DNA from 3 places in the Paenibacillus sp. DCT19 genome. Region 1 is predicted to be linked to each of the others. Evidence: a T-box and tRNA genes for the amino acid it is inferred to sense, from the RefSeq annotation. Region 1 holds a T-box; the other regions hold tRNA genes.

Evidence for each region. The T-box of region 1 lies ahead of leuS (leucine--tRNA ligase). A T-box ahead of a tRNA ligase gene usually reads a tRNA of that ligase, here a tRNA-Leu.
Region 2: it encodes a tRNA-Leu, which carries the amino acid that the T-box ahead of leuS (leucine--tRNA ligase) is inferred to sense. The anticodon was not compared.
Region 3: it encodes a tRNA-Leu, which carries the amino acid that the T-box ahead of leuS (leucine--tRNA ligase) is inferred to sense. The anticodon was not compared.

What each region holds. Positions count from the first base shown of each region.
Region 1 is NZ_CP029639.1:4,634,502-4,637,756, forward strand. Features, by position in the region: gene leuS (leucine--tRNA ligase) at 1-1,980, opposite strand, end outside; T-box leader at 2,053-2,322, opposite strand; gene DMB88_RS21195 (phosphotransferase family protein) at 2,378-3,255, opposite strand, start outside.
Region 2 is NZ_CP029639.1:315,426-318,680, reverse strand. Features, by position in the region: partial or broken gene iolD (3D-(3,5/4)-trihydroxycyclohexane-1,2-dione acylhydrolase (decyclizing)) at 1-1,203, opposite strand, end outside; tRNA gene DMB88_RS01425 (tRNA-Gly) at 1,489-1,559, opposite strand; tRNA gene DMB88_RS01420 (tRNA-Pro) at 1,571-1,644, opposite strand; tRNA gene DMB88_RS01415 (tRNA-Leu) at 1,652-1,730, opposite strand; tRNA gene DMB88_RS01410 (tRNA-Arg) at 1,745-1,821, opposite strand; tRNA gene DMB88_RS01405 (tRNA-Gly) at 1,829-1,900, opposite strand; tRNA gene DMB88_RS01400 (tRNA-Leu) at 1,911-1,991, opposite strand; tRNA gene DMB88_RS01395 (tRNA-Lys) at 1,998-2,073, opposite strand; tRNA gene DMB88_RS01390 (tRNA-Tyr) at 2,082-2,167, opposite strand; tRNA gene DMB88_RS01385 (tRNA-Phe) at 2,177-2,252, opposite strand; tRNA gene DMB88_RS01380 (tRNA-Asp) at 2,272-2,349, opposite strand; tRNA gene DMB88_RS01375 (tRNA-Thr) at 2,359-2,434, opposite strand; tRNA gene DMB88_RS01370 (tRNA-Val) at 2,440-2,515, opposite strand; tRNA gene DMB88_RS01365 (tRNA-Glu) at 2,559-2,630, opposite strand; tRNA gene DMB88_RS01360 (tRNA-Asn) at 2,635-2,710, opposite strand; tRNA gene DMB88_RS01355 (tRNA-Ala) at 2,712-2,787, opposite strand; tRNA gene DMB88_RS01350 (tRNA-Ile) at 2,814-2,890, opposite strand; rRNA gene rrf (5S ribosomal RNA) at 2,929-3,045, opposite strand; rRNA gene DMB88_RS01340 (23S ribosomal RNA) at 3,123-3,255, opposite strand, start outside.
Region 3 is NZ_CP029639.1:5,733,685-5,736,939, forward strand. Features, by position in the region: gene DMB88_RS26120 (WGxxGxxG family protein) at 253-576, shown strand; tRNA gene DMB88_RS26125 (tRNA-Gly) at 880-950, opposite strand; tRNA gene DMB88_RS26130 (tRNA-Pro) at 962-1,035, opposite strand; tRNA gene DMB88_RS26135 (tRNA-Arg) at 1,051-1,127, opposite strand; tRNA gene DMB88_RS26140 (tRNA-Gly) at 1,133-1,207, opposite strand; tRNA gene DMB88_RS26145 (tRNA-Leu) at 1,218-1,297, opposite strand; tRNA gene DMB88_RS26150 (tRNA-Lys) at 1,304-1,379, opposite strand; tRNA gene DMB88_RS26155 (tRNA-Gln) at 1,389-1,463, opposite strand; tRNA gene DMB88_RS26160 (tRNA-Val) at 1,473-1,548, opposite strand; tRNA gene DMB88_RS26165 (tRNA-Glu) at 1,556-1,626, opposite strand; tRNA gene DMB88_RS26170 (tRNA-Thr) at 1,638-1,710, opposite strand; tRNA gene DMB88_RS26175 (tRNA-Asn) at 1,714-1,789, opposite strand; rRNA gene rrf (5S ribosomal RNA) at 1,873-1,989, opposite strand; rRNA gene DMB88_RS26185 (23S ribosomal RNA) at 2,066-3,255, opposite strand, start outside.

The DNA of each region.
Region 1 (3,255 bases):
TGTGCCGCCATCTGCTGTGATTTTATCATTAATCGCGCCTGTATCCTCGTTGATGAAGAGACGCCATACGCGTGACAAGAAGCGGTACATACCTTCAACCCCGTTAGCATTCCACGGTTTTGTTGCTTCCAGTGGTCCCATGAACATCTCATACAAACGCAGAGTATCTGCACCGAATTCATTTACAATTTCATCTGGGTTAATAACATTACCACGAGATTTACTCATTTTCTCATTATTGGTTCCCAGAATCATACCTTGGTTCACGAGTTTATGGAATGGCTCTTTGGTCTGAACTACGCCCAGATCGTACAATACTTTATGCCAGAAACGTGCATACAGCAAGTGAAGCACAGCGTGCTCTGCTCCCCCGATATACAGATCGACAGGCAGCCATTGTTGTTGTTTCTCCTGAGAGATCAGTTCCTTGTCGTTATGTGGATCGATAAAGCGCAGGTAATACCAGCAGCTTCCCGCCCATTGTGGCATCGTGTTTGTCTCACGGCGTGCTTTCATTCCCGTTTCAGGATCAACCGTATTCACCCACTCGGTTACATTCGCCAGTGGTGATTCCCCTGTACCCGAAGGCTTGATCTGATCGATATCTGGCAGCAACAATGGAAGCTGATCCTCTGGTACGGTCTTCATCGTTCCATCTTCCAGGTGCAGAATTGGAATCGGCTCTCCCCAGTAGCGTTGGCGGCTGAACAACCAGTCACGCAGACGATATGTCGTTTTGCCTTCACCTTTACCGTTGTCTTCCAGCCAAGTAATCATCTTCGCAATCGCTTCTTCGTTGTTCAGACCATTCAAGAAATCAGAGTTAACGTGTGGTCCGTCTCCGGAATACGCTTCTTTGGTCACATCGCCACCAGCAACAACCTCAATGATGTCCAGTCCGAATTGCTTCGCAAATTCCCAGTCACGTGCATCATGCCCAGGAACCGCCATAATTGCACCTGTACCATAACCAGCCAGAACATAATCAGCGATCCAGATAGGCACCTTCGCTCCATTTACTGGATTGATGGCATAAGCCCCTGTAAATACACCTGTTTTGTCTTTGGCCAAATCGGTACGTTCCAGGTCACTCTTACGTCCAGCTTGCTCCTGATAAGCTTTGATCGCTTCACGTTGCTCTGCAGTCACAATGGCTTCTACCAGCTCATGTTCCGGTGCCAGTACAGCATAACTAGCTCCAAACAAAGTATCCGCACGAGTCGTGAATACCTTGATTACTTCCTCACGTCCCTCGATGGCAAACACCACTTCTGCCCCTGTAGATTTACCAATCCAGTTACGTTGCATATCCTTAATGCTCTCGGACCAATCCAGCTCTTCCAGATCCTCCAAGAGGCGCTCAGCATATTCAGTAATTTTCAATACCCATTGACGCATCGGTTTACGGACAACTGGGTGATTACCGCGCTCACTTTTACCGTCAATGACCTCTTCATTAGCCAATACTGTACCCAATGCTTCGCACCAGTTTACAGGCACTTCGTCAACGTAAGCGAGGCCTTTGTTGTACAACTGGATGAAGATCCATTGCGTCCATTTGTAATAATCCGGATCCGTTGTGCTGATCTCCCGATCCCAGTCATAGGAGAACCCAAGGGATTTAATTTGACGACGGAAGTTGTCAATGTTACGGAATGTGATCTCACGTGGGTGTTCACCCGTATCAAGTGCATGCTGCTCAGCAGGCAAACCAAAAGCATCCCAGCCCATCGGATGCAAAACATTGTATCCGCGCATACGTTTGTAACGAGAAACGATATCCGTTGCAGTGTATCCTTCCGGGTGACCTACGTGCAGTCCCGCGCCAGATGGATATGGGAACATATCCAATGCATAGAACTTCGGTTTAGCCGGGTCCTCGCCTGTTTTGAACGTTTTATTCTCATCCCAAAATTGCTGCCAACTTTTCTCCATCACTTGTGGCTGATAGCCGTGCTTCGGCTGGTGATTCTCACTCATCTATTGTTCCTCCTCTGGTTGATTCACATAAATTACAACAAAAAAACCTCAGCATCCCATAGCGTTTGCAGCGCTAGGGACGAGAGGTTGAATTCCCGTGGTACCACCCTAGTTAGCGGACGAACGTGCTTCGTCATCCACTCCCTTTGAACCTGTAACGGCGGTTAACCGATGCGGATTTCCATTCCTGCAACCACCGAATAGACATCGGTTAAGTATCGGATGGTGTAATCACCGCATTTCTCCAAGGCGAGTTCATGAAATACTGTCAATCGGCTTGCACCAACCGCCGACTCTCTGTCATGTACAGAATTCACTACTGATCCTTATCATCGAAATATGTATACAATATCGGAAACATTATATAAAAAAGTACCGCCAAAGTCAATGACAGACCTCAGCCTAACCGAAAGCGTTCAATGCTTTCTTCCAGATTATGAATCGTCCACTGAATATGTTTATGATCATCAAACTGCCGGTATGCACATTCGATCCGAAGCAATAGATCAAAGTACAGATCATATAACCCTCTTCTGCTTCGTTCACTTGGTGTTGTAATGGATCTACCATATCCCTTCAAAAACCCAGGTGTGTAATTAAAGTGACTAAAATAATGCTCCATCAATGGATCTGCCCAGAGTGAACGCTCGAAGTCAATAATGGCGGTAATACGGCCTTTCTCCACCAGTACATTGCCATCCCATAGATCCCAGCTAATAAATGCAGGTTCTAGAACATCATTGAGGACATCTGCTCTTGCCAGAATCAAATGCTCCAACTCCTCATAAGGCATCGAAAACTTAATACCCGCCTTTTGCCCATCGATTAATACATCTTCCATTAGCTGCAAGAAAGCTTCTTTCCATGTGGAATAACGTTGTCGTCCCGATGAGAAATAACCAAATTGTTCTCCTGTGATTTCATTTATCCTTCGATTGTAACGCCCTAGCTCTTCCTCAATCGCTTCCTGTTCGTCAATGCTATAGTGCTCTTTCACTTGGTTATACGGCTTGCCTGTCATATGCTCCATAATAAAATATTCTGAAGGCGCAAGGGTTAGTGAATCATCATAGGCAAGCACACGAGGAACAGGCAGATCCGTTAGCTCAGACACAAGACGCAGTGCCTCAACTTCAGTATTCATCAACTCTTGTTCACAACGCATCAGATTGGATTTATCCGTAGGAGCAATTTTGAGTACCACCGTCTGTCCATCTTTTAAACCGATCCGGTAAGCCTGGTTCGCCCAGCCTTCATTCATTTCCTGATATTCAG
Region 2 (3,255 bases), 2.3 Mb from region 1:
CACCAACCGCAGTAGTCTGTGCCAGACCATCTGCATGTTCTAGACTGTACAGCCGATCTACTTCTGTAATCCATTCATCCCGCAAATCAGCAACTTCAGTTGCACCATATTCGGTTTGGTATTGCTGCTCCTGCAATGCCTTCTGCAGAGCCTGTAGACCTTCCCGTGCATCTGCTAAAATGGCTTCTCCACCTAATTTAGCGGCATCCATGCTGTTAAGATTAATATTGATAAAGGCAGCTTCCGGATGCTGAAAAGCAGAGCGAGACGCCGTCGTAAAATCGGAGAACCGTGTGCCTACGCCGATTACAACGTCCGCTTCCCTTGCAAGCCTATTAGCTGCTAAGGAGCCAGTAACCCCAATTGCACCCACATTGAGCGGGTGGTTCCACGGCATAGCACTTTTACCAGCCTGTGTCTCGGCAACAGGAATACCAAACTTCTCGGCGAACTCCGCTAATTGTGCGGATGCCTCAGAGTACAATACACCGCCACCTGCAACGAGCAGTGGCTTCTTCCCACGGGCAATCTGTTTCGTTGCCCGTTCCAGTGCTGCAAGAACTGGAGGACGGCGATCCAAGTAGTGTACTTTGCGAGCAAAGAACGATTCTGGATAATCGTATGCTTCTGCCTGAACATCCTGCGGCAGTGCCAATGTTACCGCGCCTGTCTCTGCTGGGTCAGTTAACACCCGCATGGCCTGTGTAGCTGCAATCATTAATTGCTCTGGGCGAACGATCCGATCCCAATACTTGCTGACAGCCTTGAAGGAATCAGTTGCTGAAATTGTATAGTCACTACTTACCTCCAGTTGCTGTAGCACTGGATCAGGCTCTCGCGTCGCAAAATTATCACCGGGAAGCAGTAGAACAGGAATACGATTAACTGTTGCGGTGGCAGCCGCTGTAATCATATTCAGCGCACCAGGCCCAATCGAGGTTGTGCAGGCATAGATTTGTTTGCGGTTCTTCTGTTTGGCATAAGCAGTTGCTGTATGCACCATGCCTTGTTCATTTTTCCTTGCATATACCGCAACGTACCCGGGCTACGCTCTAATGCTTCTCCAATGCCAGTCACATTCCCGTGTCCAAAAATACCGATGACACCTTTTATAAATTTGGTCTCTACACCATCTACCGAAATATATTGTTGATCTAAATATCGAAGTAATGCCTGAGCCATCGTCAGTCGAATTGTTCCCATTCGTTAATTATCTCCCTTCCCTTTACAGGTTAAGCGCTTAATCTACGTTAAGTTTAAGCGCCTTACCTCTAAAGGTTAAGCGCTTAATTCACATGGTAATACAGCTTGCTGAATTAGGCAAGACATTTTTGTAAGCGTTTTATATTCATTGTTTAAAATAATTAGGTAATGGATGTGCGTTGAATATCGCTTCTTTTGGCATAGATAATGTTATTACGTTCGTTGGAGTGTAAAAAAAGCAAAAAAGATATGGCATATACCATATCTTTTTTGCTTTTCTATTGAAGCGGGTGATGGGAATCGAACCCACGCTATTAGCTTGGAAGGCTAAAGTTCTACCATTGAACTACACCCGCATACGATAAGATCGGGATGACACGATTTGAACATGCGACCCCCTGGTCCCAAACCAGGTGCTCTACCAAGCTGAGCTACATCCCGTTATGTATACCGGCGAGAGGACTCGAACCTCCACGGTTTCCCACTCGATTTTGAGTCGAGCGCGTCTGCCATTCCGCCACGCCGGCATATGAAGTTATAATGGCGCGCCCTGAGAGATTCGAACTCCCGGCCTTTTGATTCGTAGTCAAACGCTCTATCCAGCTGAGCTAAGGGCGCAAATATAAGCGGAAGACGGGAATCGAACCCGCGACCCTCGCCTTGGCAAGGCGATGCTCTACCGCTGAGCCACTTCCGCAAATAAAGGATGCGCGTGGAGGGACTTGAACCCCCACGTCAAAGACGCTAGATCCTAAGTCTAGTGCGTCTGCCAATTCCGCCACACGCGCATATAATGGTGAGTCATGAAGGGCTCGAACCTTCGACACCCTGATTAAAAGTCAGGTGCTCTACCAACTGAGCTAATGACTCATAAAAACTGGTGGAGGATGATGGATTCGAACCACCGAACCCGTACGGGAGCAGATTTACAGTCTGATGCGTTTGGCCGCTTCGCTAATCCTCCAGGATTACATGGTGGCTCGGGACGGAATCGAACCGCCGACACGAGGATTTTCAGTCCTCTGCTCTACCGACTGAGCTACCGAGCCTTATTTGGTTAAGAATTAATGGCGGAACCGACGGGATTCGAACCCGCGATCTCCTGCGTGACAGGCAGGCATGTTAGGCCAACTACACCACGGTTCCAGGCATTAATGGTGCCGGCGAGAGGACTTGAACCCCCAACCTACTGATTACAAGTCAGTTGCTCTACCAGTTGAGCTACACCGGCGTATATGGTGGAGGCTGAGGGGATCGAACCCCCGACCCTCTGCTTGTAAGGCAGATGCTCTCCCAGCTGAGCTAAGCCTCCATATTGGGATTCTCATCCCTCATTAAAACATTAGGTATTGCTATGACCCGTAGGGGATTCGAACCCCTGTTACCTCCGTGAAAGGGAGGTGTCTTAACCCCTTGACCAACGGGCCTTAATGGCTCCCCGAACAGGGCTCGAACCTGTGACAACTCGATTAACAGTCGAGTGCTCTACCAACTGAGCTATCAGGGAATGGTGGAGCCAAGCGGGATCGAACCGCTGACCTCCTGCTTGCAAGGCAGGCGCTCTCCCAGCTGAGCTATGGCCCCATTCTTCGGTACTACTATTATATTTATGGTGGGCCCTGGTGGACTCGAACCACCGGCCTCACCCTTATCAGAGGTGCGCTCTAACCAACTGAGCTAAGGGCCCGTATAGACATTCGAAAAAAAATACCCCTAAGGGTTTTCGCTTGGCGGCGTCCTACTCTCCCAGGACCCTGCGGTCCAAGTACCATCGGCGCTAGAGGGCTTAACGGTCGTGTTCGGGATGGGTACGTGTGGAACCCCTCCGCCATCGCCACCAAACGCGTAGCTTACATCTCAGAGTATTGTTCTCTGAAAACTAGATTCGAAACGAAAGTCTGCGATTTAAAACGTGCTAATTGGATAAGCCCTCGACCGATTAGTACTGGTCAGCTCCATGCATTACTGCACTTCCACCCCCAGCCTATCTACCTCGTCGTCTTCAAGGGGTCTTACATACTGGGAAATCTCATCTTGAGGGGGCTTCACGCT
Region 3 (3,255 bases), 1.1 Mb from region 1:
CACAGTGACGCAATAAATTCTAGATTTTTTTTAACTTTCCTCTCTGTGTTATATCTTGATATCACCTACAGACATCTATTCGAAGGAGCTGCTTCGAATAATTATTTGCGCCCAAACCATGCTCTATCTTAACTTATCCAAATCCCCATTAAAAAATTGGTTTTTATTAACGTATGAAATTACTACATAATGAAGGGCTTCCTTTGGGGATATTAAACACGCAGCACATCACTGAAGGGAGGATACATTATCATGAAAAAAGTTTGCACAATCGTTGCTTCTGTTGCATTGGCGGTATCACTTGCGGGATCCGCTTCTGCTCATACCACAACAAATAATATGAACCACACGGAGAAGCAAATTACGGAGTACGAGAATAGCAACTACAGAAACAACAATTACACGAATCCCAATGCTTACAACGTACGCAATGGGGATTACCGTACCAACAGTATTCGTACGAATGCTGCAACAACAGACCGTGACAGAGGAATGGACTGGGGTTGGCTAGGTCTCCTTGGACTTCTAGGGTTGGCAGGTATGCGCAAAAGAGCAACAGACCACGATCACCGTTAAAATACGTGGCTCAATACAGTGTTAGCGCTATACACGTTCTAGGACATTCATCTTAATGAGCGAATGCTCAAAAGTGTTACGACTGCTGCATCCACTTTAACGAGATGAATGAGACAGAAGCCCTTCTCCTATGAGAGGGCTTCTGTCTGTTATAGCTAATTCATAATGCCATATTGAAGTACTTAAGATGCTAAAAAGGAGGCCATTAGGTAGACCCGGGTTAAACATAAGGTAACTCCTAATAAAACAAATGTACTGAAAACAAAAAAACCCTGCAAATGCAGGACTTTTCATCAAAATATAAGCGGGTGATGGGAATCGAACCCACGCTATTAGCTTGGAAGGCTAAAGTTCTACCATTGAACTACACCCGCATACGATAAAATCGGGATGACACGATTTGAACATGCGACCCCCTGGTCCCAAACCAGGTGCTCTACCAAGCTGAGCTACATCCCGATATAAAAAAAATAATGGCGCGCCCTGAGAGATTCGAACTCCCGGCCTTTTGATTCGTAGTCAAACGCTCTATCCAGCTGAGCTAAGGGCGCAAATATGGAGCGGAAGACGGGAATCGAACCCGCGACCCTCGCCTTGGCAAGGCGATGCTCTACCGCTGAGCCACTTCCGCAAATAAAGGATGCGCGTGGAGGGACTTGAACCCCACGTCAAAGACGCTAGATCCTAAGTCTAGTGCGTCTGCCAATTCCGCCACACGCGCATATAATGGTGAGTCATGAAGGGCTCGAACCTTCGACACCCTGATTAAAAGTCAGGTGCTCTACCAACTGAGCTAATGACTCAAAATAAAATGGCTGGGGATATAGGATTTGAACCTATGCATGACGGAGTCAAAGTCCGTTGCCTTACCGCTTGGCTAATCCCCAATAATTAAATGGTGGAGGCTGAGGGGATCGAACCCCCGACCCTCTGCTTGTAAGGCAGATGCTCTCCCAGCTGAGCTAAGCCTCCATCTATATGACCCGTAGGGGATTCGAACCCCTGTTACCTCCGTGAAAGGGAGGTGTCTTAACCCTTGACCAACGGGCCTCACTTACCAAAGCTCTCAACCGGGATCGAACCGGTGACCTCATCCTTACCATGGATGCACTCTACCTACTGAGCTATGAGAGCAAATGGCTCCCCGAACAGGGCTCGAACCTGTGACAACTCGATTAACAGTCGAGTGCTCTACCAACTGAGCTATCAGGGAATGTTATGCATTTGCATGAGCAAATGCAATTCATCGTACAAATCCACATGCAGAGCCTGTTTCTATGTATGATGAAAGAGTTCGCTTGGCGGCGTCCTACTCTCCCAGGACCCTGCGGTCCAAGTACCATCGGCGCTAGAGGGCTTAACGGTCGTGTTCGGGATGGGTACGTGTGGAACCCCTCCGCCATCGCCACCAAACGCGTAGCTTACATCTCAGAGTGTTGTTCTCTGAAAACTAGATTCGAAACGAAAGTCTGCGATTAGAACGTGCTAATTGGATAAGCCCTCGACCGATTAGTACTGGTCAGCTCCATGCATTACTGCACTTCCACCCCAGCCTATCTACCTCGTCGTCTTCAAGGGGTCTTACATACTGGGAAATCTCATCTTGAGGGGGGCTTCACGCTTAGATGCTTTCAGCGCTTATCCCGTCCGTACATAGCTACCCAGCGGTGCTCCTGGCGGAACAACTGGTACACCAGCGGTACGTCCATCCCGGTCCTCTCGTACTAAGGACAGCTCCTCTCAAATTTCCTACGCCCACGACAGATAGGGACCGAACTGTCTCACGACGTTCTGAACCCAGCTCGCGTACCGCTTTAATGGGCGAACAGCCCAACCCTTGGGACCTACTTCAGCCCCAGGATGCGATGAGCCGACATCGAGGTGCCAAACCTCCCCGTCGATGTGGACTCTTGGGGGAGATAAGCCTGTTATCCCCAGGGTAGCTTTTATCCGTTGAGCGATGGCCCTTCCATGCGGTACCACCGGATCACTAAGCCCGACTTTCGTCCCTGCTCGACTTGTAGGTCTCGCAGTCAAGCTCCCTTATGCCTTTGCACTCTTCGAATGATTTCCAACCATTCTGAGGGAACCTTTGGGCGCCTCCGTTACTCTTTAGGAGGCGACCGCCCCAGTCAAACTGCCCACCTGACACTGTCCCCGCACCGGATTACGGTACCAGGTTAGAACCTAGATACGATCAGGGTGGTATCCCAACGGTGCCTCCACCGAAGCTGGCGCTCCGGCTTCAAAGGCTCCCACCTATCCTGTACAGATCGTACCCAAATTCAATATCAAGCTGCAGTAAAGCTCCATGGGGTCTTTCCGTCTTGTCGCGGGTAACCTGCATCTTCACAGGTATTAAAATTTCACCGGATCTCTCGTTGAGACAGCGCCCAAGTCGTTACGCCATTCGTGCGGGTCAGAATTTACCTGACAAGGAATTTCGCTACCTTAGGACCGTTATAGTTACGGCCGCCGTTTACTGGGGCTTCGGTTCACAGCTTCGGATTGCTCCTAACCGCTCCCCTTAACCTTCCAGCACCGGGCAGGCGTCAGCCCGTATACTTCGCCTTACGGCTTCGCACAGACCTGTGTTTTTGCTAAACAGTCGCTTGGGCCTTTTCACTGCGGCCCCTCGTGCTATTCACACTACCGGGGCACCCCTTCTCCCGAAGTTAC